DNA from 3 places in the Kluyvera sp. CHPC 1.2972 genome. Region 3 is predicted to be linked to each of the others. Evidence: riboswitches for the same ligand, from Rfam matches in the RefSeq annotation. Region 3 holds a riboswitch; each other region holds the start of a gene.
The links. Region 3 has a riboswitch for thiamine pyrophosphate ahead of thiM (hydroxyethylthiazole kinase). Riboswitches for the same ligand answer to the same signal wherever they lie in the genome.
Positions count from the first base shown of each region.

Region 1: linked by a shared signal. The riboswitch ahead of thiC (phosphomethylpyrimidine synthase ThiC) and the one ahead of thiM (hydroxyethylthiazole kinase) in region 3 are both predicted to bind thiamine pyrophosphate.
Region 2: linked by a shared signal. The riboswitch ahead of thiB (thiamine ABC transporter substrate binding subunit) and the one ahead of thiM (hydroxyethylthiazole kinase) in region 3 are both predicted to bind thiamine pyrophosphate.

Region 1 covers NZ_JAPKIB010000025.1:21,988-29,908, forward strand. The annotation lists gene thiG (thiazole synthase) at 1-349, opposite strand, end outside; gene thiS (sulfur carrier protein ThiS) at 351-551, opposite strand; gene thiF (thiazole biosynthesis adenylyltransferase ThiF) at 529-1,290, opposite strand; gene thiE (thiamine phosphate synthase) at 1,283-1,918, opposite strand; gene thiC (phosphomethylpyrimidine synthase ThiC) at 1,918-3,816, opposite strand; TPP riboswitch at 3,900-4,009, opposite strand; gene rsd (sigma D regulator) at 4,063-4,548, opposite strand; gene nudC (NAD(+) diphosphatase) at 4,647-5,417, shown strand; gene hemE (uroporphyrinogen decarboxylase) at 5,458-6,522, shown strand; gene nfi (deoxyribonuclease V) at 6,522-7,202, shown strand; gene V6944_RS22270 (YjaG family protein) at 7,236-7,826, shown strand.
Region 2 covers NZ_JAPKIB010000006.1:143,927-151,847, reverse strand. The annotation lists gene araB (ribulokinase) at 1-555, opposite strand, end outside; gene araC (arabinose operon transcriptional regulator AraC) at 894-1,739, shown strand; gene V6944_RS12245 (DedA family protein) at 1,869-2,636, shown strand; gene thiQ (thiamine ABC transporter ATP-binding protein ThiQ) at 2,674-3,372, opposite strand; gene thiP (thiamine/thiamine pyrophosphate ABC transporter permease ThiP) at 3,356-4,966, opposite strand; gene thiB (thiamine ABC transporter substrate binding subunit) at 4,942-5,925, opposite strand; TPP riboswitch at 5,956-6,055, opposite strand; gene sgrR (HTH-type transcriptional regulator SgrR) at 6,091-7,746, opposite strand; gene sgrT (glucose uptake inhibitor SgrT) at 7,845-7,921, shown strand, end outside.
Region 3 covers NZ_JAPKIB010000001.1:431,809-439,729, forward strand. The annotation lists gene V6944_RS02155 (mandelate racemase family protein) at 1-676, opposite strand, end outside; gene fbaB (class I fructose-bisphosphate aldolase) at 946-1,998, opposite strand; gene thiD (bifunctional hydroxymethylpyrimidine kinase/phosphomethylpyrimidine kinase) at 2,144-2,944, opposite strand; gene thiM (hydroxyethylthiazole kinase) at 2,941-3,726, opposite strand; TPP riboswitch at 3,761-3,857, opposite strand; gene V6944_RS02175 (sensor domain-containing protein) at 3,968-5,320, opposite strand; gene V6944_RS02180 (hypothetical protein) at 6,473-6,961, shown strand; gene V6944_RS02185 (LysR family transcriptional regulator) at 7,036-7,921, opposite strand, start outside.

The DNA of each region.
Region 1 (7,921 bases), on a different contig from region 3:
CGGCGGCTTTCAGCGTCTCAATCGGGTCTGGTAGCAGCCAGCGGGCGTCGGGGTGAATTTCGAGCTTCAGCCAGTTTGTCCCCAGCGCTTCACGCGCTAGCTGGGCGGCAAAGATAGCCTCCTCAGCGGTTTTTGCCCCCGAGGTGTTGGGCAGCAGCGTTACGCCCGCGTCAACCAGCGGAGCCAGAATGGCGTCGTTGTGCTGACGTAAATCGACCCGCTTCATCGCCAGCGTCACCAGTTGGCTGCCGGAGGCACGAATGGCTTCGACCATCAGTTGTGACGAGGCAAATTTCCCGGTACCGGTGAACAGATGTGAATCAAACGTTTTGTCCGCAATACGTAACATATCAACCCCCTGCAATAACCTGAAAGAGCAGGATCTGGTCGCCTTCCTGCACGATGTGCTGCTGCCACTGGTCGCGTGGCAGAATCTGTTGGTTCAGCGCCAGCGCGGCCCCCGGCTTGAGCTGGTTAAGCTGGGCGAGCAGGTCGCTGACGGTTTGCCCCTCGGCGCACTGCATCACTTCATCGTTGAACTGAATCTGCATGTCGCCCTCCGCATACCGGGCAGCCCTGGGCGCGACGCAGCACGAGGCTGCGCCACTGGCTGGTTTTGCCGTCGAACAGACGCAGTTCGCCGCTCGGTGTGTCGATGCCGCTCAACAACTTGATGGCCTCCAGCGCCTGCAATGTGCCCATCACCCCAACCACTGGGCCGACGATGCCCGCGGTGCGGCAGTTGCGCTCCGGCTCCGCATCGTCCGGCCACAGGCAGCGGTAGCAGCCTTGCTCCCATGGCGGTGTCAGTACCATGATTTGGCCGCCAAAGCCGACGGCGCTGGCGGTGATAAGCGGCGTATTGAGCGCCACACAGGCGGCGTTGATCGCCTGACGTGTTGCCATGTTGTCGGTACAGTCGAGCACCACGTCGGCGCGTGATACCGCGTGGCGTAGCGCATCGCCGGTCAGCCGCTGCTGTAGCGCAACCAGGTCAATATCAGGGTTTAGCCGCGCCAGCCGCTGTTGAGTGACCTGCGATTTTGAGCGGGCAATATCGTCGGTGGTGAACAGGATTTGCCGTTGCAGATTACTGAGGTGTACCTCGTCGTCGTCCGCCAGCGTCAGCGTGCCGACGCCCGCCCCCGCCAGATACAGCGCGGCAGGCGAGCCCAGCCCGCCTAAACCGACGATCAGCACATGGCTACCGAGCAGCTTTTGCTGGCCATCAATAGCGATATCGCCCAGCAGGATCTGCCGGCTATAGCGCATAAAGTCGCGGTCATTCATCGCCCACTCCCGCTATCGCCAGCAGCTGCGCCGTGGCTTCACGCCAGTCCGCCGCTTGAGTAATGGCGCTGACCACGGCAATGCTGCCCACGCCGGTCGCCAGCACGTCAGGCGCACGCGCAAGACTGATGCCGCCGATGGCGACGGTTGGGTAATCGGCCAGACGCGCAATATGGCCTGCCAACTGCGTCAGCCCCTGCGGCGCGGAGGGCATCTGCTTGGTTTGGGTGGGAAAGACGTGGCCCAGTGCGATATACGACGGTCGAGCGGCGAGCGCCACGTCAATCTCCATATCGTCGTGGGTCGACACACCAAGGCGAAGGCCCGCAGCCTGAATCGCTTTCAGATCCGTAGTTTCCAGATCCTCCTGGCCCAGATGCACCCCGTAGGCGCGGTGCTTGATAGCCAATCGCCAGTAGTCGTTGATAAACAGGCGGGCGTCATAGCGTCGGCCCAGCGCGATGGCGGCCATCACGTCCGCTTCAACCTCGTCGTCGCGCTTGTCTTTGATTCGCAGTTGAATGGTACGCACGCCGGCTTCCAGCAGGCGTTCAATCCACATCATGCTGTCCACCACCGGATAAAGTCCGAGGCGGAACGGTACCGTTGGGAAATCGGGCTGGTACATCAGGCCTCCTCGCGTTTCAGGTAAATTTCACCGCCTTTGGCGCGGAAGTTCTCCGACATATCCGCCATGCCCACTTCAATCGTCTGGGCGGCAGCGTAGTCGCGTACTTCCTGGCTGATTTTCATCGAGCAGAATTTCGGCCCGCACATGGAGCAGAAGTGGGCGACTTTGCCGGATTCCTGCGGCAGGGTTTCATCGTGGTAGGCGCGGGCGGTAAACGGATCGAGTGCGAGGTTAAACTGGTCTTCCCAGCGGAATTCGAAGCGCGCTTTTGACATCGCATTATCGCGGATCTGCGCGCCCGGGTGCCCTTTCGCCAGGTCGGCGGCGTGGGCGGCAATTTTGTAGGTGATCAGCCCCTGCTTCACATCCTCTTTGTTTGGCAGGCCAAGGTGCTCTTTTGGCGTGACGTAGCAGAGCATCGCGCAGCCAAACCAGCCAATCATCGCCGCGCCAATGCCGGAGGTGAAATGGTCATAGCCCGGCGCGATATCGGTGGTCAACGGCCCTAAGGTGTAGAACGGCGCTTCGTGGCAGTGCTCCAGCTCTTCGGTCATGTTGCGCTGAATCATCTGCATCGGCACGTGGCCCGGGCCTTCAATCATCACCTGCACATCGTACTCCCAGGCGATTTTGGTCAGCTCGCCCAGCGTGTGCAGCTCGGAGAACTGGGCTTCGTCGTTGGCGTCCTGAATCGAGCCCGGACGCAGACCGTCGCCCAGCGACAGCGATACGTCATAGGCGGCACAGATTTCACAGATTTCACGGAAGTGCTGGTAGAGGAAGTTTTCCTGATGATGGGAGAGACACCATTTCGCCATGATAGAACCACCGCGAGAGACGATGCCGGTCAGGCGCTTGGCAGTCATCGGCACGTAGCGCAGCAGCACGCCCGCGTGGATAGTGAAGTAGTCGACGCCCTGTTCGGCCTGCTCCAGCAGCGTGTCGCGGAAGGCTTCCCAGGTCAGATCTTCGGCGATCCCGTTGACCTTCTCCAGCGCCTGGTAGATCGGCACGGTGCCGATCGGAACCGGGCTGTTACGCAGGATCCATTCGCGGGTTTCGTGGATATAGCGGCCGGTCGACAGGTCCATCACCGTATCTGCGCCCCAACGGGTGGACCACACCAATTTTTCCACTTCCTCTTCAATGGAGGAGGTCACCGCCGAGTTACCGATATTGGCGTTCACCTTCACGAGGAAGTTGCGGCCGATGATCATCGGCTCGGATTCCGGGTGGTTGATGTTGGCAGGAATGATGGCGCGCCCGGCGGCGACTTCATCACGCACGAATTCCGGCGTGATGTTCTCCGGCAGGCGTGCGCCGAAGGCCATGCCTGGGTGCTGGTGGCGCAATACTTCGCTGCGAATGCGCTCGCGGCCCATGTTTTCACGAATGGCGATGAACTCCATTTCCGGCGTCACAATCCCCTGACGGGCATAGTGCAGCTGAGTGACGCATTTACCTGCTTTGGCGCGCTTCGGCGTCAGCAGCCCATTAAAGCGCAGTTCGTCGAGACCATCATCGGCCAGCCGCTCTTTGGTGTAGGCGGAACTGCGGTCATCCAGCTCTTCGCTGTCGTCGCGAGCGGTAATCCACGGCTGGCGCAGCTTTGCCAGACCCTGCTGGACGTTAATCGCCACGTTTGGGTCACCGTAGGGGCCGGACGTGTCGTACACCGGCACCGCTTCGTTCGCTTCGAGCTGTGGGTTTTCTTTATTGCCGCCAATCAGCGTGGGGCTCAGCTGAATTTCGCGCATTGGAATACGGATATCCGGCTGCGAACCGGTGATGTAGATACGTTGGGAGTTCGGGAACGCGGTGCCTTCCAGGGTATCGATAAAGTGTTGGGCCTGGGCGCGCTGTTCGCGGCGAGATGGTTTAGTAGTGACAGACATAGCTCATTCCAAATAAAAGTAAGGACATGGCTTGTCAGACGACGGATGAAGCAAGAGAGAAGATCGCCCTTGGGCGATGCGACTATAGATTGACTCTTGTTCCCTTCGCAGGTCTTAACCTGATCAGGTTCCGCGGATCCCGAATTAACGGTCTCAGCCCGTGCTTGCGCACTGGGCACTCCGACAAGAAGTAACCTCAGATGATGAGAGGTAATGAATGTAAACTACTCGTTAATGCGGCAAATCTCAAGCCGGGCGTTTTATTTCGTCCTCGCCGAGCGCCTCGAAGGTCAGCATGATGAGCTGGTCTTCCAACAGAAAACGGGCCTCCAGCGCTTCACCGATATCGGACAGCGCCTGCTGGAAGGCATACACGTTATCCTGGTCGATAGCGTTCTCCAGCGTAGAGTCGTAGTAGTCCATAATTTGTTGGGTATTGGCATCCAGCAGCGGCCAGATTTTGCTGGCGTTTAAAAGCGGACTGTTGCCTTCCATTTTATGGATAATGCGTTCATAAATACTGAAATGACCGGCAGATAAATAGTCGACCAGGCGCTGACAAAAGTCATCAAGCGCTTTCTCGTTAAGACGCATGAACGATTCTTTGCCAGGCTTAAGGCCAACCAGATTGTAGTAAGCCACGAGCAGGTGCTTACGAATATTCAGCCAGCGGTCGACCAGTCTGTGGTGTCCTTTTACACGCTCTGTCAGGCTCTCTAACTGGTTTAACATAGGTTGACCCCCGCATCAGTAAGTTTAAAATCTGCTCACGTCAATATGTAAATATTATGTTAATAAAATGCCTATGAACCGAAGGTAGCGCAAGAGATATGGATCGTATAATTGAAAAATTGGATCGCGGCTGGTGGATAGTCAGCCACGAACAAAAATTATGGTTGCCCGGTGGGGAATTACCATATGGCGAAGCGGTAAATTTCGATCTTGTGGGTCAGCACGCACTCCAGATTGGTGAGTGGGAAGGTGACCCGGTTTGGCTGGTACAGCAGCGTCGCCACGATATGGGCACCGTGCGTCAGGTTCTTGACCAGGACGTGGGCCTGTTCCAGCTTGCCGGGCGCGGCGTGCAGCTGGCGGAGTTTTACCGCTCGCACAAATTCTGCGGCTACTGCGGCCATACCATGCACCCGAGCAAAACCGAATGGGCGATGCTGTGCAGCCACTGCCGTGAGCGCTACTACCCGCAGATTGCGCCGTGCATTATCGTCGCCATTCGCCGCGATGATTCGATCCTCCTTGCCCAACACGTTCGCCATCGCAACGGCGTGCATACCGTGCTGGCCGGTTTTGTTGAAGTGGGCGAAACCTTAGAGCAGGCGGTGGCGCGTGAAGTGATGGAAGAGAGCGGCATTAAGGTGAAGAACCTGCGCTACGTCACCTCCCAGCCGTGGCCATTCCCGCAGTCGCTGATGACCGCCTTTATGGCGGAGTACGACAGCGGCGACATCGTTATCGATCCTAAAGAGCTGCTTAACGCCAACTGGTATCGCTACGACGATCTCCCGCTTTTGCCGCCGCCGGGCACCGTGGCGCGTCGTCTGATCGAAGATACCGTGGCAATGTGTCGGGCTGATTACGACTGACATGTTACAATAGGCGCATCAACGCTAAAGGAATGTAAACATGAGCGAACTGAAGAACGATCGTTATCTGCGCGCGCTGCTGCGCCAGCCCGTAGACGTGACCCCGGTATGGATGATGCGCCAGGCAGGCCGCTATTTGCCGGAGTACAAGGCAACCCGCGCCCATGCTGGTGATTTTATGTCGCTGTGCAAAAACGCCGAGCTGGCCTGCGAAGTCACTCTGCAGCCGCTGCGCCGCTTCTCGCTTGATGCGGCGATCCTCTTCTCGGATATCCTGACCATTCCGGATGCGATGGGGCTGGGACTCTATTTTGAAGCCGGGGAAGGCCCGCGTTTTACCTCGCCTATCACCAGTAAAGCGGATGTTGAAAAGCTGCCGATTCCGGACCCGGAAGGTGAGCTGGGCTACGTGATGAACGCGGTGCGCACCATTCGCCGTGAACTAAAGGGCGAAGTGCCGCTGATTGGTTTCTCCGGCAGCCCGTGGACGTTGGCGACCTATATGGTGGAAGGCGGCAGCAGCAAAGCCTTTACCACTATCAAAAAGATGATGTACGCCGACCCTAAAGCGTTGCATCTGCTGCTGGATAAGCTGGCGCAGAGCGTCACGCTGTACCTCAACGCGCAGATTAAAGCCGGCGCGCAGTCGGTGATGATTTTCGATACCTGGGGCGGCGTGCTGGCCGGTCGCGACTATCAGCAGTTTTCGCTGTACTACATGCACAAAATCGTTGATGGCCTGCTGCGTGAAAACGACGGTCGCCGCGTGCCGGTGACGCTGTTCACCAAAGGCGGCGGTCAGTGGCTGGAAGCAATGGCGGAAACTGGCTGCGATGCGCTGGGTCTCGATTGGACTACTGATATCGCCGATGCGCGCCGTCGCGTAGGCCATAAAGTGGCTCTGCAGGGCAATATGGACCCGTCCATGCTTTATGCGCCTGAGGCGCGTATTGAAGAAGAAGTGGCGACGATTCTGGCCGGTTTTGGTCAGGGCGAAGGCCACGTCTTCAATCTCGGCCACGGCATTCATCAGGACGTGCCGCCGGAACATGCGGGTGTCTTTGTGGAGGCGGTACATCGCCTGTCGGCGCAGTATCACCGCTGATGGATCTCGCATCGCTGCGTTCACAGCAGTTGGAGCTAGCCTCATCGGTGATCCGGGACGATCGTTTTCACTGCGATCCCCCGGATCTGATCGGCGGCGCTGACGTAGGCTTTGAGCAGGGCGGTGAAGTGACGCGCGCGGCGATGGTTTTGCTGAAGTACCCTACGCTTGAGCTGGTGGAATATCAGGTGGCGCGTATCGCCACCACCATGCCCTATATCCCCGGTTTTCTCTCTTTTCGCGAAACCCCTGCGCTGATGGCGGCCTGGCAGCAGCTTTCGCAAAAGCCCGATCTGCTGTTCGTCGACGGCCACGGTATTTCCCATCCGCGTCGTTTAGGCGTCGCCAGCCATTTTGGCCTGCTGGTGGACGTGCCAACCATCGGCGTGGCAAAAAAACGGCTGTGCGGCAAGTTTGAGCCGCTCTCGCCTGAGGTTGGCGCGCTGGCACCGCTGATGGACAAAGACGAGCAGCTGGCGTGGGTCTGGCGCAGCAAAGCGCGCTGTAACCCGCTGTTTATCTCCACGGGTCATCGCGTCAGCCTGGAGAGCGCTTTAGGCTGGGTGCAGCGCTGTACCCAGGGCTACCGCCTGCCGGAGCCGACGCGCTGGGCAGACGCCGTGGCCTCAGAGCGCCCGGCTTTTACGCGGCTTGCAGCAAAACCGCCCCATATCGGGTAAACTGCGTCTAATTTCCGTATTCGAGAACTCATCATGTTACAAAACCCGATTCATCTGCGTCTGGAGAAGCTGGAAAGCTGGCAGCACGTCACCTTTATGGCCTGTCTTTGCGAACGCATGTACCCAAACTACGCCATGTTCTGCAAAGAGTCGGAATTTGGTGAGCCGCAGTTGTACCGTCGTATCCTCGACCTCATCTGGGAAACCCTAACCGTCAAAGACGCGAAGGTAAACTTCGATAGCCAGTTGGAAAAACTGGAAGAGGCGATCCCGGCAGCCGATGATTACGACATGTACGGCGTTTATCCAGCGATCGATGCCTGCGTAGCATTAAGTGAATTAATTCACTCTCGCCTGAGCGGTGAAACCCTCGAGCACGCGATCGAAGTCAGTAAGAGTTCTATTACCTCCGTGGCGATGCTGGAAATGACCCAGGCTGGTCGCGAAATGACCGATGAAGAGCTGCGTCTGAACCCTGCGGTAGAGCAAGAATGGGACATTCAGTGGGAGATTTTCCGCCTTTTAGCCGAGTGCGAAGAACGGGATATTGAACTGATTAAAGGGCTACGCGCAGACCTCCGCGAGGCCGGTGAGAGCAATATTGGTATAATTTTTCAGCAATGAGACAACAAAACGTGATTTACCGCCTGAATTGTCACGCCTGAAGGCTTCACATCTGCCCCCCGTCTGGTCTACATTTGGAGGGCGAAAAAAAGTGG
Region 2 (7,921 bases), on a different contig from region 3:
TGGAACCCAGTCGCACAGCTCAATCCACGAGGCGGCGGCCTGCGCAACGGCACTATCTTCGCGGGTGACGTGCAGGATTTTGGCCCAGAACCATTCGCTGGAATAGATGCCGCCAATATAGCGGGAGTAGTCTTCTTTACCAGGCTGGTGGCACAGGCGGGTGATGGCTTCCGCTTCTTCCACCGCCGTGTGGTCTTTCCACAGCACGAACATGGCGTTCGGGTTGTTGGCAAACTCCTCTTTGAGGGCCAACACGTTGCCGTCGGCATCAATAGGTGCAGGGGTTGAGCCGGTGCTGTCGACGCCAATACCGACCACATCGGCACGTTGTGTGCTAGAGAGTTCGGCCAGCACGCCTTTCAGCGCCGCTTCCATCGATTCAATATAGTCGCGCGGGTGGTGGCGAAAACGGTTATTTGGCGCGTCGCAGAAACGCCCTTCCTGCCAGCGTGGATACCATTCGACGCTGGTCGCGATCTCTTCACCCGTTGCGCAATCTACCGCCAGGGCGCGGACTGAGTCACTACCAAAATCGAGGCCAATTGCGATTGCCATCGTGTTACTCCATCTCAAAGAATACGTGATAGTGAAACAGTAGATATCCCCGCTAAAAACCGTCAGGCTGGAACCGCTAATCTTATGGATTATCTTGCTATGAGCAGTCAAAGTGTGACGCCGTGCAAATATTCAATGTGGACTTTTCTGCCGTCTTTATAGACACTTTAGTTGTTACCCTGAAGGGGGCTGGTTCGCGGGTTTGCTCTCTGAATGCCTTGTTCATCAAGGGGCGCCTGAAGCAAGGTCTACATTGTGCCTAAAGCATGCAGGGGATAACGCTAAAAAGCCGAATATGGATAATTGGTTTCTTCCGAGATAAGCGAGAGCGAGCAGATATGGCTGAAATGCAAAACGATCCCCTGCTACCGGGCTATTCATTTAACGCCCATCTGGTCGCGGGCTTAACGCCGATTGAAGCCGGTGGCTATCTGGATTTCTTTATTGACCGTCCGCTGGGCATGAAGGGGTTTATCCTCAACCTGACGGTGCGCGGTGAGGGGGTGATTGAAAACCAGGGCAAGCAGTTTGTCTGTCGCCAGGGTGATATGCTGCTGTTCCCGCCGGGTGAGATTCACCACTATGGCCGCCACCCTGATGCCACTGAGTGGTATCACCAATGGGTCTACTTCCGTCCGCGCGCCTACTGGCACGAGTGGCTCAACTGGCCGGCCATCGTCGCGCAGACCGGTTTTTATCGCCCGGATGAAGCGCATCAGGTGGAAATCTCTGAGCTGTTTGGCAAGATTATCGACGCCGGGCAGGGCATCGGGCGCTATTCTGAGCATCTGGCGATTAACCTGCTGGAGCAACTGCTGCTGCGCCGCATGGAAGCCATCAATGAATCGCTGCATCCGCCGATGGACAACCGCGTGCGCGATGCCTGCCAGTACATCAGTGACCACCTTGCCGACAGCCATTTTGATATCGCCAGCGTGGCGCAGCATGTATGCCTGTCGCCGTCGCGCCTATCGCACCTGTTCCGCCAGCAGCTTGGCGTGAGCGTACTGAGCTGGCGCGAGGATCAGCGCATCAGCCAGGCGAAGCTGCTGCTGAGCACCACGCGCATGCCTATCGCCACGGTAGGGCGCAACGTCGGTTTTGAGGATCAGCTCTATTTCTCCCGTGTATTTAAAAAATGCACCGGCGCGAGCCCCAGCGAATTCCGTGCAGGGTGTGAATAAAAAGTAAAGAAAAGGAAATGCGGTGTGTTGGTTTTTGTCTTTGCCAGTAAACTCTAAAGACAATTGAAGGCTTGACGATGGGGGAGACGCTCTGGAGAATCCCTGCTTCGTTTTCAAACCGGGCACACTATGCAAGCACTGCTGGAACACTTTATTACTCAGTCCACGACCTATTCGCTGATTGCGGTGGCGCTGGTCGCGTTTCTGGAATCTCTGGCGCTGGTAGGGCTGATATTGCCGGGGACCGTGATGATGGCCGGTTTGGGCGCGCTTATCGGCAGCGGCGAGGTGAATTTCTGGCAAGCATGGTTGGCGGGGATTATCGGGTGCCTGTTGGGCGATTGGATCTCTTTCTGGCTTGGCTGGCGCTTTAAAAAGCCGCTGCATCGCTGGTCATTTATGAAGAAAAACAAGGCGCTGCTGGATAAAACCGAGCATGCGCTGCATCAGCACAGCATGTTCACCATTCTGGTGGGGCGTTTTGTCGGCCCGACGCGGCCGCTGGTGCCGATGGTGGCCGGTATGCTTGACCTGCCGGTAGCAAAATTTATCACCCCCAATATTATTGGCTGCCTGCTCTGGCCGCCGCTCTACTTCCTGCCGGGCATTCTGGCCGGGGCGGCAATCGACATTCCTGCAGATGAGCACAGCGCGAGCTTTAAATGGCTGCTGCTGGCGGCGGCGCTGTTGTTATGGCTGGCGGCGTGGCTGTGCTGGCGTTTATGGCGCAGCGCAAAAGAGAATCACGATCGCCTGAGCGCGCTGTTAACGCGCCAGCGCCTGCTGTTGCTGGCACCGCTGGTGCTGGGCGTCGGCGTGGTGGCGCTGGTGAGCGTGATTCGTCACCCGCTGATGCCGGTGTATATCGAGATTTTGCGTAAGGTAGTGGGGCTGTAGTGTGCCGGATAAGGCGCAGCCGCCATCCGGCAAAGCATCACGCACGAATGCCGAGCAGCGCGGACGCGCTAGCTTTCCCGCTTAATAACGCCTGCGTATCGCCATCCCAGGCGATACGCCCTTCCGCGACCACCATCGCGCGCGGTGCAATCCTGGCCGCGTCTTCCACGCTGTGCGAAACCATCAGCAGCGTTAAGTTCTGCCGCTGACACACCTCATCAACCAGCTGTAGCATCTCCTGACGCAGCGCTGGGTCGAGTGCCGAAAACGGTTCGTCCAGCAGTAAGATCGGCTGTTCACGCACCAGGCAGCGCGCCAGCGCGGCACGTTGACGTTGCCCGCCGGAGAGCTCTCCGGGCAGCCTGTCCAGCATCGATTCAATGCCCATCTGCCCGGCAATCACCTGTAATTTTCGCTGCTGCTCCGCGGTGAGTGAGAGACGTGGACTCATGCCCAGCCCAATGTTCTGGCGCACGGTCAGGTGGCTGAAAAGATTGTTTTCCTGGAACAGCATCGACACTGGACGCTGTGACGGTGGCGTATGGGTATGCACCCGGCCTTCGAGCATTAACGTACCGCTGGCGGGCGTCAGAAAGCCGGCTATCAGGTTGAGCAGCGTCGATTTCCCCGCGCCGCTGGGGCCGAGGATAGCCACTTTTTCGCCTTGGGCAATCGATGTGCTAAAGCGCATCGGCAGGTGCTGGTAAAGCCAGGTGACATCATTCAGTTTTAGCATGGCGTCCGGGTAACTTTTCAATAACGGTGAACAACAGGAAGCAGAGCAGCAGCAAAATCAGCGCGGTGACCGCGCCGTCCTGGCTGCGGTAGGCGCCGATTTGCTGATAGAGATAAAACGGCAGCGTACGGAAATTCTCATTGCCGAACAGCGCGACCACCCCGAAATCACCAATCGACAGCACACAGGCAAAGGCCAGCGCCTGCGCCAACGGGCGTTTCAGGGCGCGCAGTTCAACCACCTTCAGGCGATTAAAGCCAGAAAGCCCCAGCGATTCGCACAGGATGCTGTAGCGGGCGGTAATATCGCGCATTGGCGTTTCCAGTACCTTGAGGGCATAAGGCACCGCCATCAGGGCGTTGGTGAAAATCACAATGCCGTCGGCGGAGTCGGGCAGGCCAACGGTATTGTTGAGTAGCAGGAAGAAGCCGGTCGCCAGTACGATACCCGGCATGGCGAGGATCAGCATGCCGCTCAGCTCCATCGCCTGCCCGGCCAGTGGCTGGTTGCGGGCGCGCAGCTCGCGGCTGCTCCACAACAGCATCATGGTCAGCACTACGCAGATTACCCCGGCGGCAATGGCGATGCGCAACGAGGTACCGAGCGCCTTCCAGAGTACCGGCTGGGTAAAGACCTGCAACATCGACGGATTGACCCCGTCAATCACCACTGCCAGCAGCGGGGGGAGCAGCAGCAGTAACGTGAGAAGAATCAGCAGGGTGTCGACTATCCGGCTGTGCCAGCGGTCGTCCGGGTCACGCCATCCGTGAATGTGGCTGTTGCCCACGGCGATAGCCCGACTAAGCCGTTGGCTCAGTAATACCAGCATCAGACAGCAGCCCATCTGAATCAGTGCCAGCATGGCAGCGCGCGCCGGGTCGTAATCAAAATTCAGCGACTGGTAGATAGCCAGCTCGATGGTCGTCGCGGACGGCCCGCCGCCGAGCGATAGCACGGTGGCAAAGCTGGCGAAGCAGAGCATGAAAATCAGCGTGGCGATGGGCAGAATTTGTCGGCGCATCCACGGCCATTCCACCAGACGGAAGAACGGGTAGCCGCGCATTCCCAGTTGGGCTGCAAGCTGACGCTGCTCGCCGGGGATCTGCTCCAGCGCCTGTAATAGCAGGCGAGTCGCCATTGGCATATTAAAGAAAACATGCGCCAGCAGAATACCCTGTAGGCCGTAGGGCGAGAAGCGCCACTGCCAGCCAAGCCAGGCAAAAAGCTGGGCCAGCCAGCCCTGACGCCCGTAAACGCTCAGAATACCGAAGACGGCAACCAGTACCGGAAGAATCAACGTCATGGCGCACAGCCGCAGCAGCAGCGTGCGGCCGGGAAAACGTCGGCGGTAGAGCGCGCGGGCGAGGAAAATGGCCGGCACGACCGACAGCAGCGCTGAGAGGAACGCCTGCCAGAAGGAGAAGCGCACCACGTGCCACAGGTAGCTATCGCCGAGCAGCGTTGACCAGGACGTTTCCGGTGCGTTCAGCCACAGCGCCAGAAACGCCGCCAGCGCGACGGCAACCATCAGCGTGGTTGCCGTCAGCCCTGGATACAGCCAGCGAGGGATTAGCGGCTGGCTGCGCGAAGCCATGCGTTAATCCAGTTTTGACGTTCGGAAGCCACCTGCTGCGGGGTAAACTCCAGCGCGGTTTGCGGTTTCACCAGACCATTAAAGCCTTCTGGCAGGGTGACGTTGGTCACCGGGTACATCCAGTTGCCGGTTGGGATGGTGTTCTGGAAGGCCGGAGAGACCATAAACTTCAGGAACTCATCTGCCAGCTTCTGCTGTTTGCTGGCCGCGGTTTTCGCCGCCACTTCCACCTGCAGATAGTGGCCTTCGCTAAAGTTTGCCGCCGCGTAGTTATCTTTCTTCTCGTCAATGATGTGGTACGCCGGAGAGGTGGTGTAGCTCAGCACCAGATCGCTTTCCCCTTTCAGGAACAGGCCGTAGGCTTCGCTCCAGCCTTTGGTGACGGTGACCGTTTTCGCCGCCAGCTTCTGCCAGGCTTCCGGCGCTTTGTCGCCGTAGACTTTTTGCATCCACAGCAGCAGGCCAAGGCCCGGCGTGCTGGTGCGCGGGTCTTCATAAATCACGCGCCATTTCTGGTCGCTCTCAACCAGTTCCTTCAGGCTTTTCGGCGGATTTTTCAGCTTGTTTTTATCATAGACGAAGGCGAAGTAGCCGTAGTCGAACGGCACGAAGGTGTCGTTGTTCCAGCCGCCCGGTACGGTAACGGCGGTGGTAGAAACGTTGCTTTTGGCAAACAGTTTGGTGTCGGTTGCCGCCTGCAGCAGGTTGTTATCCAGCCCCAGCACCACGTCGGCTTTGCTATTTTTGCCTTCCATGCGTAGGCGGTTGAGCAACGAAACGCCGTCTTCCAGCGCCACGTACTTCAGCTCGCAGTTGCAGTCGGCTTCAAACGCTTTTTTCACCGCCGGGCCCGGGCCCCAATCGGCAGCAAAGGAGTCGTAGGTATAGACGGTCAGTACAGGCTTGGCGAGGGCCGGAGCGGCAACCAGCACCAGCAGGGGGAGTAATTTTTTGAGCACTTTGCACCTTTATAAAATGGTGGCAAAGGATTTTGAGTTAGCCTCAAATCCCTTCGCCGGGATTATCCGGATCAGGTTCGACGGGTATCTCTCAGCCCGCGCACTCGGCGCAGCACCCCGTTGAGAACGGCACATTGTAATGATTACGTGAATAAATCAAAAGCCTTAAGGATCCGGCGGTGCAAACCAGGCGGATTTAAAGTCGAACCAGCCCAGGGTGTTCATGCGAACGCCGCGCATACTGCGCTGACCTTGCAGCATCAGCCAGTGGTGGATCAGCGGTACAATGGACTGATTTGCCAGCAGACTTTGGCACCAGTCGGGCAGTGAAAGTTCTCCTTCGCGCCAGCGCTGTGCGTCCTCCTCCCAGTCGATGGGAATACAGTGGCGGATCAGCGGCACTTCATAAAGGTAGGCAAAAATCGAGAAGTCGAGCGGCAACGTAAAGTTGGCGCTATTCAGCCAGATATCGCTGACCACTTCGCCACGGTGCCATTCGTCGTAGTCCACTTCCTGAATAACCAGTTTGACCTGGTGCGCCGCCAGCAGCGCCTCCATGATCTGACCGATCGTCCGGTGTTCTACGTGATCGCGGTAGTAGGTGAGGGTGACCGACTCAAGACCTGCCGGTTTTTCACAGGCGTGGCTACGGGCATGGTGCCAGCGCGGCAGCAGGCCGTAGGCCGGGAACCAGTGGCTCTGGTGCTGCTCGCCTGCGTGATATAGCAGGTTGTTCGGGTGGAAAATGTGGCTCAGCCACTGGCGCACCGCCGGGTTGTTGCCGCGCGAACTGCGCGCATCAAACAGCAGATAGTAGCAGCCCTCTTCGAGGCGGCTTTCTACCGCTTTTTCGCTCTGGGTAGTGCCCTGGAGCGTCAGGCCACCGTTCGGCTCATCGCTGATTTCCGGTAGCACCCAGACGTTCACCTCGTCAATCAGCGCCCGGAAACCGAAATAGTCATCAAACGCGTGGATCTTCAGTTGGTTCTGGTTGTTACGGGCGACGGCATACGGTCCGGTACCTACCGGCATGCGCGGGAAGTCGCTGAGCGATTGCCATTCGCGGGGCAGGATCATCGCCGATACCTGGCCCAGCAGCCACGGCAGCCAGCGGTCGGGTTCGCTCAGATGGACATCGAGCGTCCAGGCGGTTGGGGAATGAATGCGCGTGATGTTGGAAAAGAGCGACAGCGTCATGCTGCGATGCAGCGAACTGATGACATCCTCCATCTCCAGTTCACGACCGTGATGAAAATGGATGCCGGGACGCAAATAAAAACGCCAGTGTAATGGGGATATGGCCTGCCAATGGTGCGCAATATCCGCTTCCAGTTCCCCATTTACCTCATTTACCCGGGTCAGCGCACTGAAGATTTGCCGCGCAATATGGGTTTCCGAGCGCCGAAGCGCCGTTCCCGGCAGTAAATTGCGCATCGGACGGTAGTAAAGCACTCGCAGAATATGTCGCCCCTGACGGAAGCTGCGGCCCAGATGCGATACCAGCATCTGTCGCACCGCAGCCTTGTCGCCGACCAGTTGTACCAGTTGATCGATCCTATCCTGCTCGAGCAAATCTTCCGCGCGCTGTTGTTGAAGAGCTAACCCGGTATAGAGGAAAGTCAGCTTAGAGCGCTTACCGCGCCCGGCTTCCGCTTCCCAGGTCAGCCATCCCCGCGCCTCCATGGTGTTCAAAAGCGTACGCATATGGCGGCGAGAGCAGTTGAGCAGCTCGGCCAGTGAGTTGAGCGTGGTCTCCTGCGATTTTCCTTCGCAGCATTGCCATAAGCGGATGAACTGCTGCTGTAATCGACCTGAAGGCATAAAAGGGGAACTCCTGATAAAAACTCAGCAATTTATTAATCCCTATATTAAGCCAATAATTGATTTCGATGAAGCGAAGGGGAAATGAGGAGGTCACCATGTATCAGTTCTACCAGCGTTATTTCTCTGCTACCAAAAATGTTTCCTGGCTGGCCCGTCAGGCGACCGCACAGCG
Region 3 (7,921 bases):
GTTTTTCCAGCTCTTTACCAATCCACAGCGCTTCGGTGCGGCTGTACCAGTGATAGCCGTCGATCATCAGGTCGATATCCGGGCCTACCGCTTCACGTACCGCAGCGCAGGCTTTGATATCCATTTTTGGGTTTGGCGCGAACGAGACCGGCGGCATCCAGGTATGCAGCTTGATGGCTTTATAGCCGCGCGCAACCAGCGTTTCGGCAAAGGCCGCGTACTCTTCCGGCGTGGACAGGCCGCCTTCGAGATCGTCGCCGCACATGGTGCTGCCGTAGGCCGGTACTTTGTCGCGATAGCCGCCCAGCAGCTTGTAAACCGGCATATTGAGCTTACGCCCAATCAGGTCCCATAACGCCTGCTCAACGAAGGAGAGCGCGCGTTCGGTCAGTTGATGCGCGCTGCCACGCTGCCAATGCACCAGATCCTGCCAGATACGTTCGCGGTCGAACGGGTCCTGCCCTACCAGCACCTTGCGGAAGAAGGTGTTAACCACGAACGGACGCACGATTTCTGGCGGCGCAAAGGAGTAGCCCTTGCTACCGTCGTCGGCGGTAATGGTCAGCATCGCCATTTTGGCCATGCTTTCTGGCCCCGGATGAGAGTGTCCGGCGCTGTCGGAGACGCGGCGCGTAGGGTGCTGGAAAACGGTGACATTTACAGATTCAATTTTCATTAAGTGTCCTTTATACAACATGCTACCTGGCGATTAATTCACCACGGGTCTGTGTAAAACACGGTTCCGGTAAAACGGTTTTGTGGAATTGAAAAGGCGTTTCATCACTAATCTAAGCACAAAATACCGCCACTTCCACGGACAAATTCCGCTAACGCCGGGCTGTTTTTTGGGCATGCGCACGAGGGTGCGTGACGTTTTTCACAAAAGGACGGGGAAGTGTGAGTGCGATCATTATCCTCTCCCGGACGGGAGAGGATGGGCAAAAATCAGGCGAAGGTGATTTTACTGTCGAGGTAGACGTCCTGAACGGCGTTGATAAGCTGCACGCCATCGGCCATCGATTTTTTGAAGGCTTTACGGCCAAGAATCAGACCCATACCGCCAGCGCGTTTGTTGATCACCGCCGTACGGACCGCGTCCGCAAGGTCGGTTTCGCCGCCCGCTGCGCCGCCGGAGTTAATCAGCCCGGCACGGCCCATATAGCAGTTCGCCAACTGGTAGCGCACCAGGTCGATAGGATTCTCGCTGGTCAGTTTGCTGTAGACGCGTTCGTCGGTATAGCCGAAGTTCACCGCTTTATAGCCGCCGTTATTCTCAGCCATTTTCTGCTTCACGATATCGGCGCCGATGGTGGCGGCCAGATGGTTGGCCTGCCCGGTAAGGTCGGCAGATACGTGGTAATCCACGCCATCTTTTTTAAACGCCGGGTTGCGCAGATAGGCCCACAGCACGGTGACCAGCCCCAGCTCATGCGCGCGCTCAAAAGCGGCAGAGATCTCCTCAATCTGACGACGAGACTCTTCCGAACCAAAATAGATGGTCGCCCCCACCGCTACCGCCCCCATATTGAACGCCTGCTCGACGCTGGCATACAGCGTCTGGTCGAAGGTGTTTGGGTAGCTCAGGGTTTCGTTGTGGTTCAGTTTGACGAGGAACGGAATGCGGTGCGCGTAGCGGCGAGAGACCGAGGCCAGCACGCCGTAGGTGGAGGCCACGCAGTTACAGCCCGCTTCAATCGCCAGTTCAACAATGTTTTTCGGGTCAAAATAGAGCGGGTTGGCGGCAAACGAGGCCCCGGCCGAGTGCTCAACGCCCTGGTCCACCGGCAGAATCGACAGATAACCCGTCCCCGCCAGACGCCCGGTATTGTAGAGGGTCTGCATATTTCTCAGCACGGCAGGCGGACGATTGTTATCCACCATCACCCGGTCAACGTAGTCGTGGCCGGGCAGATAGAGCTGGTCGGCTGGAATGGTCATACAACGATGCTGTAAAAGGCTGTCGGCGTCTTTGCCAAGCAACTGCGCAATATCAGTCATAGCTATGCTCCCGTAAGCGCCGACATCATGTCGGCTGGATATCCTGCTCAACACTTTTGAGCAGGATAAGCCTGGTACCGGGAGCGCGGAATGTCCAACTTTTGGCAGATTTTAAGCACAACCGACTGGCACGTCAGCCGGACAGCTACCACCATTCGTGGAAATGGTGCACCGGCCCAATACCTTCGCCTACCTGTAAGGTATCGGCCTGCGCCAGCGCCTGCGACAGCCAGGCTTTGGCGACGGGCACCGTCTCCTGCCAGCTGGCGTGGCGCGGCCGCAATGCCGCCAGCGCGGCCGACAGCGTACAGCCGGTGCCGTGAGTGTTTTTGGTCACCACACGCGGCGCGGTAAAACGCATTTCACCCTCGGCGGTAAACAGCCAGTCGGGGCTTTCTGCATCATCAAGATGCCCACCTTTCATCAGCACCGCTTCGCAGCCGAGCGCCCGCAGCGCTCTGCCCTGCTCCAGCATCTCACGCTCGTTACGAGCATGCGGCGTATCGAGCAGCGCCGCGGCCTCCGGCAGGTTTGGCGTAATCAGCGAGACCTGCGGCAGCAGGCGCTGGCGCAGCGTCTCAACGGCGGATACGGAAAGCAATGGGTCACCGCTTTTGGCCAGCATCACCGTATCCAGCACCACGTTCTGAATATGATAGCGTTGCAGTCGCTCGGCCACCGCCTCGACGATATCCGTCTCCGCCAGCATACCGATTTTGGTGGTGTCGATGCGCACGTCGCTGAACACGGAATCTAACTGCGCGGCGACAAAGTCGGGTTCAATCCGGTAGACCGACTGCACTCCACGGGTGTTCTGCGCCACCAGCGCGGTGATAACAGAACAGCCGTAGGCGCCAAGCGCCGAGAAGGTTTTCAGGTCGGCCTGAATGCCCGCGCCGCCGCTAGGATCGGTACCGGCAATGGTCAGGGCATTGATACGCTTCATGCCGCTACCTCCCCGTGCATCACATACAAGGCATCAAGAAACGCAGGAACAAAACTGCCCGGCCCTCGCCCCTGCGCAGCAAGCTGCCCCGCCCGCTTCATCACCGCGCAGGCTCCTGCGACGTTCAGCAAACGGTCGCCCGGTAAGGCACAGCTCGCCGCCACGACGGCCGAGAGCGCGCAGCCGGTGCCGACCACGCGGGTCATCAATAGAGAGCCGCCGTTCACCGCCAACGTTCGTGCACCGTCGGTGATGTAATCAACTTCGCCGGTCACTGCAACCATCGCCCCGCTTGCGCACGCCAGTTTCTGCGCCGCTGGCAGCGCCGCCGCTGCGGTATCGGTGGTATCCACGCCGCGCCCGCCCTGGCTTTCTCCAGCCAGCGCCATAATTTCTGAGGCATTGCCACGAATCGCCGCCGGGGCCATCTGCACCAGTTCGCGGCAGAAGTCACTGCGCAGCGTCAACGCGCCCACCGCCACCGGATCGAGCGCCCACGGCGTTCCCGCCCGGTTCGCGCTCTCAACCGCCGCCCGCATCGCCTGAGCACGCGGCTGGGTTAAGGTGCCGACGTTAATCAATAATGCGCTGGCAATAGCCGAGAACTGCGCGGCTTCTCCGGCATCAATGACCATTGCTGGCGATGCGCCGAGCGCCAGCAATACGTTGGCGGTAAAGGTCTGTACGACATCGTTAGTCATACAGTGAACAAGGGGAGAATGTTGCTGCAGAAGGAGTGCGGTGTGCGCGAATTGCGCGGGACTTAGCAGGTCGGCTTGCATGGTTTGCTCCTGCCAAAACGCGAAGAAGCAATGACCTGGCGGTCTCTGACTTCCCTACGCTGGCATTATCCAGATCAGGTGGTACGGGTTTTTCTCAGCCTTCGTAAAGAAGGGCACCCCGAGTCATTTGAATCAATTTATGGCGATTAACTTGTCATTAATAGCTGCCCGCAATAATGCCAGCAGGATGCACGACAAACAAGCCCATACGTTGAGCGGACCGCATTACGCGACTGATGACTTAGCCATAATGTTTCCGCGGCGCTTTACCCTGTTTCGCTAAATACATCGCTTTGTCGGCATAATCGAGAAGCTGGCGCTCATCGCTGCCATGCTCTGGATAACAGGCAATCCCAATACTGGGTTCGATGGTCAACATATGGCCCTGCAGGCTAAAAGACGTGCGGAACGCGTTATCAATTTTTTGAGCGACCCGCGCCGCATGTTCAGGCGACAACGTTCCCTGAATCAACACCACAAACTCATCACCGCCAATGCGCGCGACGGTATCCGATTCACGTACGCAACGCTTCAGGCGCACGGCGGTCTCTTGCAGCAGCAGATCGCCCATGCCGTGGCCCAGCGTGTCGTTAACCTGCTTAAATTTGTCGAGATCGATAAACAGCAACGCCAGTTGACCTTGTTCGCGGCGTACCGTCGCCAGCGTTGTTTTCAGGCGATCGTACAATAGGCTACGGTTCGGCAGGTCGGTCAGTTGATCGTACTGCGCCATATGCTGCAATCGGGCCTGCATCTGCTGGCGTTCAATCACCGTCGCAATTTGTGTCGATACAAACTGCAGCAGTTCCTGATCCTGTTCGTTGTAGCACACGCCGCCCGGATAACTTTTGAGCACTAACGCGCCAATCGTGCCTTTATGCGACTTTAGCGGCACGCCCAGCCAACAGAATGGATTCATACTAAAGGAGGTGCGCAACTCTTCCATACGCCCTGCCATCGTTTCAGGCGTGAGCAGCAGAGGTTGACCGGTATGAATGACTTCCGCGTAAAACGTCTCCGGGATCAGCGTAAACGGCTCCGGGGTCTCCTGAAACTCGTCCACATGGTACGGGAAGCTCAGTTGGGCCGTTTTATCATCATAGAGCGTCACCGAGAAATTATCGGCCGGTAGCAGCGTACCGACTATCTCATGAATACGCTGGAATAGTTTGAGCAGATCTTCAGCGGTATGTGCGGCTTCAGAAATGGCATAAAGCACCGACTGGAGCAATTCGGAACGTTTACGCTCGGTGATATCGCGGGCCACGCCGATACGTAATTGATCGGCCGGTGACCAACGCGCTGACCACATGATATTCAAGACCTGCCCATTTTTGTGGACATAACGATTTTCGAAATGAAATTGCGGGTTACCTGCCATCACATCGACAATCGAATTTCGGGTTAATTCCTGGTCTTCCGGCAACATCATGTCAAACATGTTACTGCCGATCAGTTCTTTCGGAGTATAACCAAAAATACGCTCGCAGGACGCGCTGGCAAAAATGATATTGGCATGGGCGTCAACGGCAAAAACAGCGTCCATCATGAGATCGATAAAACTGCTCAACGGTGCGTGAGAATTCGATTCCATAGAGAAAGTCAGGCCTGAATATAGGAGTGAGTGCGACTACCCTTAAGAACCGTCGCCCATAAGCACTACAGCAAAGGTTAAATATAGTACAGCGACAGTTTACTATACAATCAAAAAGCATGACGCCACGGCGTTAAAAAGGCGCGAACGTATCGCAATCGCCCCAGGAGATATAGTGGACCACGACAGCCTAGACCTAATAACTGGCTTCCTTTTAAAAAACCATGTAATAACAGTGGTAAATTATCTTCTTTATTGTGTCTGAAAAAACGGGGGTCTCTCAAATAAGGTCCACTCCTCTTTGGCGACGTGGCGTTCAGGTGAAGATTCTCGCTTATCTTGCTCACCGCGTTAGAAATAGGTTTACGGTGTTCCGGTTGCATCATTCATTCTTGTTTTCGCTGGAGGATATTTCTAGCGATGTTTTTTACCCACCCACTTTTCATACCTATTATTTTTGCATCACACTAGCAAACCAATATTTAAATTTTAATTAACAATCATGCTTTGAGAATAATCTGCACATCAGGACAACTCCTTCATATGAAAGTAAAGATCATTAAGGCATCCAGTGTGAATAACACTCAATGAAAATAAAAATGAATGAAATCATTAAACTCCGGTATCCGTTCATCAGAATAAGCTTTTAACTTCGAATAGTAACCATTCACAACAAAGGAAGCGTGTTAGCGTAAGCGACTGTTTATTATAATCAATAACAATAAACATCATGACTGTTCGTTGCATCGATCGCTTCCGATTCTATGCATGATCTAAATCAATATTCAAATGACCATCTTAGTTGATAGTTGCTTTGCGTTACGAAAGAAGGGAATCGTGTGTCCGTGACACTATTAGCGGTTTTCTTTTTTGGTACAACGTAAACAATAATGATGATAGCCGTTCTATAAAATAAATAGCCGATGATAAAACTCATTCTTGCTTACGCCATTGCCTCTATGGCATTGGTGGCGACAGGTGTGCTTCTTGGTGCGGTATTTAACAATACTCTATCAACGATTAGCATTGACTGTAACCACGAATAATTCAGACTACACTTAATTTTTTACATTTTGCTAGTAATAACGGAAGTGATTAAATAATCTTTCCGATTAAATATTGTGTGTTAATTAATAAGAAATAAGGTTAATGATGAAAGCTAAAATGATGGTGTTAGCCGTTCTGGTTGGTTCCGCAGCGCTGGCAGGTTGCAGCTCCCCGGCACAGCGCATGGCTTCCTGCGAAGCACAGGGCGTCTCTAAAGACACCTGCTATTTATCCGAGCAGAACCGCCAGCAGAGCATTAACAATGCGGCGATGACGGCGGCGTACGCTAATGCGGCAAACGCTACCCGCAGCAAAGACGTCGAGCAGCACGCTCAAGCCGCGCACGTCGCGGACCCAATGCGCGAAGCGACCCTCTCCTCCAACGTCCTGAAAGCCACCCTGTCAAACGGCTTCTTCTCCGCGACCATCAACGGTAAGAAAGCGGTGGTTAAGCGTGTTAACGCCAATTTCTATGAAATTCGCGGGGCGGGCTATGTGATTTCCGTCAGCATGAATGCCGACGGTATTGAAAGCGCGTCATGGAATAAAACCCATGGCCGCGATAACGGGATGCTGACCGTTACCCAGAAGTAATTCGCTAAGGAGGCTTCGGCCTCCTTCTTTCTTTATTGGGTGGCGTCTTCCCGGCGTCGCTTTACTCGACCGGGCTACGGGGTATCGCGAAGCGCTTTTAACAGCAATGTGAAACAGGCTTCGATAAGCGGCGGCAGCGTCTGCGGGCCACGCATTAACGCGACGGTACGCGTTAGCTCTGGCTGCTGAAGCTGCGCGACTCGCAGCGCCGCATCCTGCAGATGGGTAGTGTACAGCTGCGGAAGGATCCCCACCGCTAAGCGCGAGCGCACCAACCCGTACAGCGTTTCAATATAATCAACCTGATAGCGGGTATTGAGCGTCAACCGCTGGCTCTCCACCAGCGCGCCAACCAGACGCTGAATATTACCTTTTGAGAACACTGCAATATCGCGCCCTGCCAGCTGTTTCCACGGTAAATGTGGCTGCCCGGCCAGCGGGTCATCCACATGCAGTATCGCCACCAGCGGGTCTTCACGCAGCGGAAAAACCTGCAATTCAGCGGGCAGAGAACTGTCGATAGCCCCCACGCCAAAATCAATGTGTCCGCTTTGCAGATCGCGCGCCAGTGCGTCGTTGGTGCGATCGAGAAACTCGACGCGCAGGCGCGGAAATGCCTGCGCTAGCGCCTCGGGTAACAGCGGAAACAGCAGCGAACTGACCGACGGCACCAGCCCAATGCGCACCGTGCCATCACCGCCCGCTTCCACAATCTGCTGCATATCGTGAAACGCCAGCTGCGCCACGCTCAGCACCCGCTGGGCATGCGGCAAAATGGCCGCCCCCAGCTCGGTCAGCGTCACCGCCGAGGCGGTACGGTTGACCAGCTTACCGCCCAGCACCGTTTCAATCTGGCGCAGAGCGCTGCTCAGCGCCGGTTGGCTAATCGCCAGCCGGTTAGAGGTATCGGTAAAGTGACGCAGCTGCGCCAGCGTGACAAAATACTGCAACTGTTTAAGC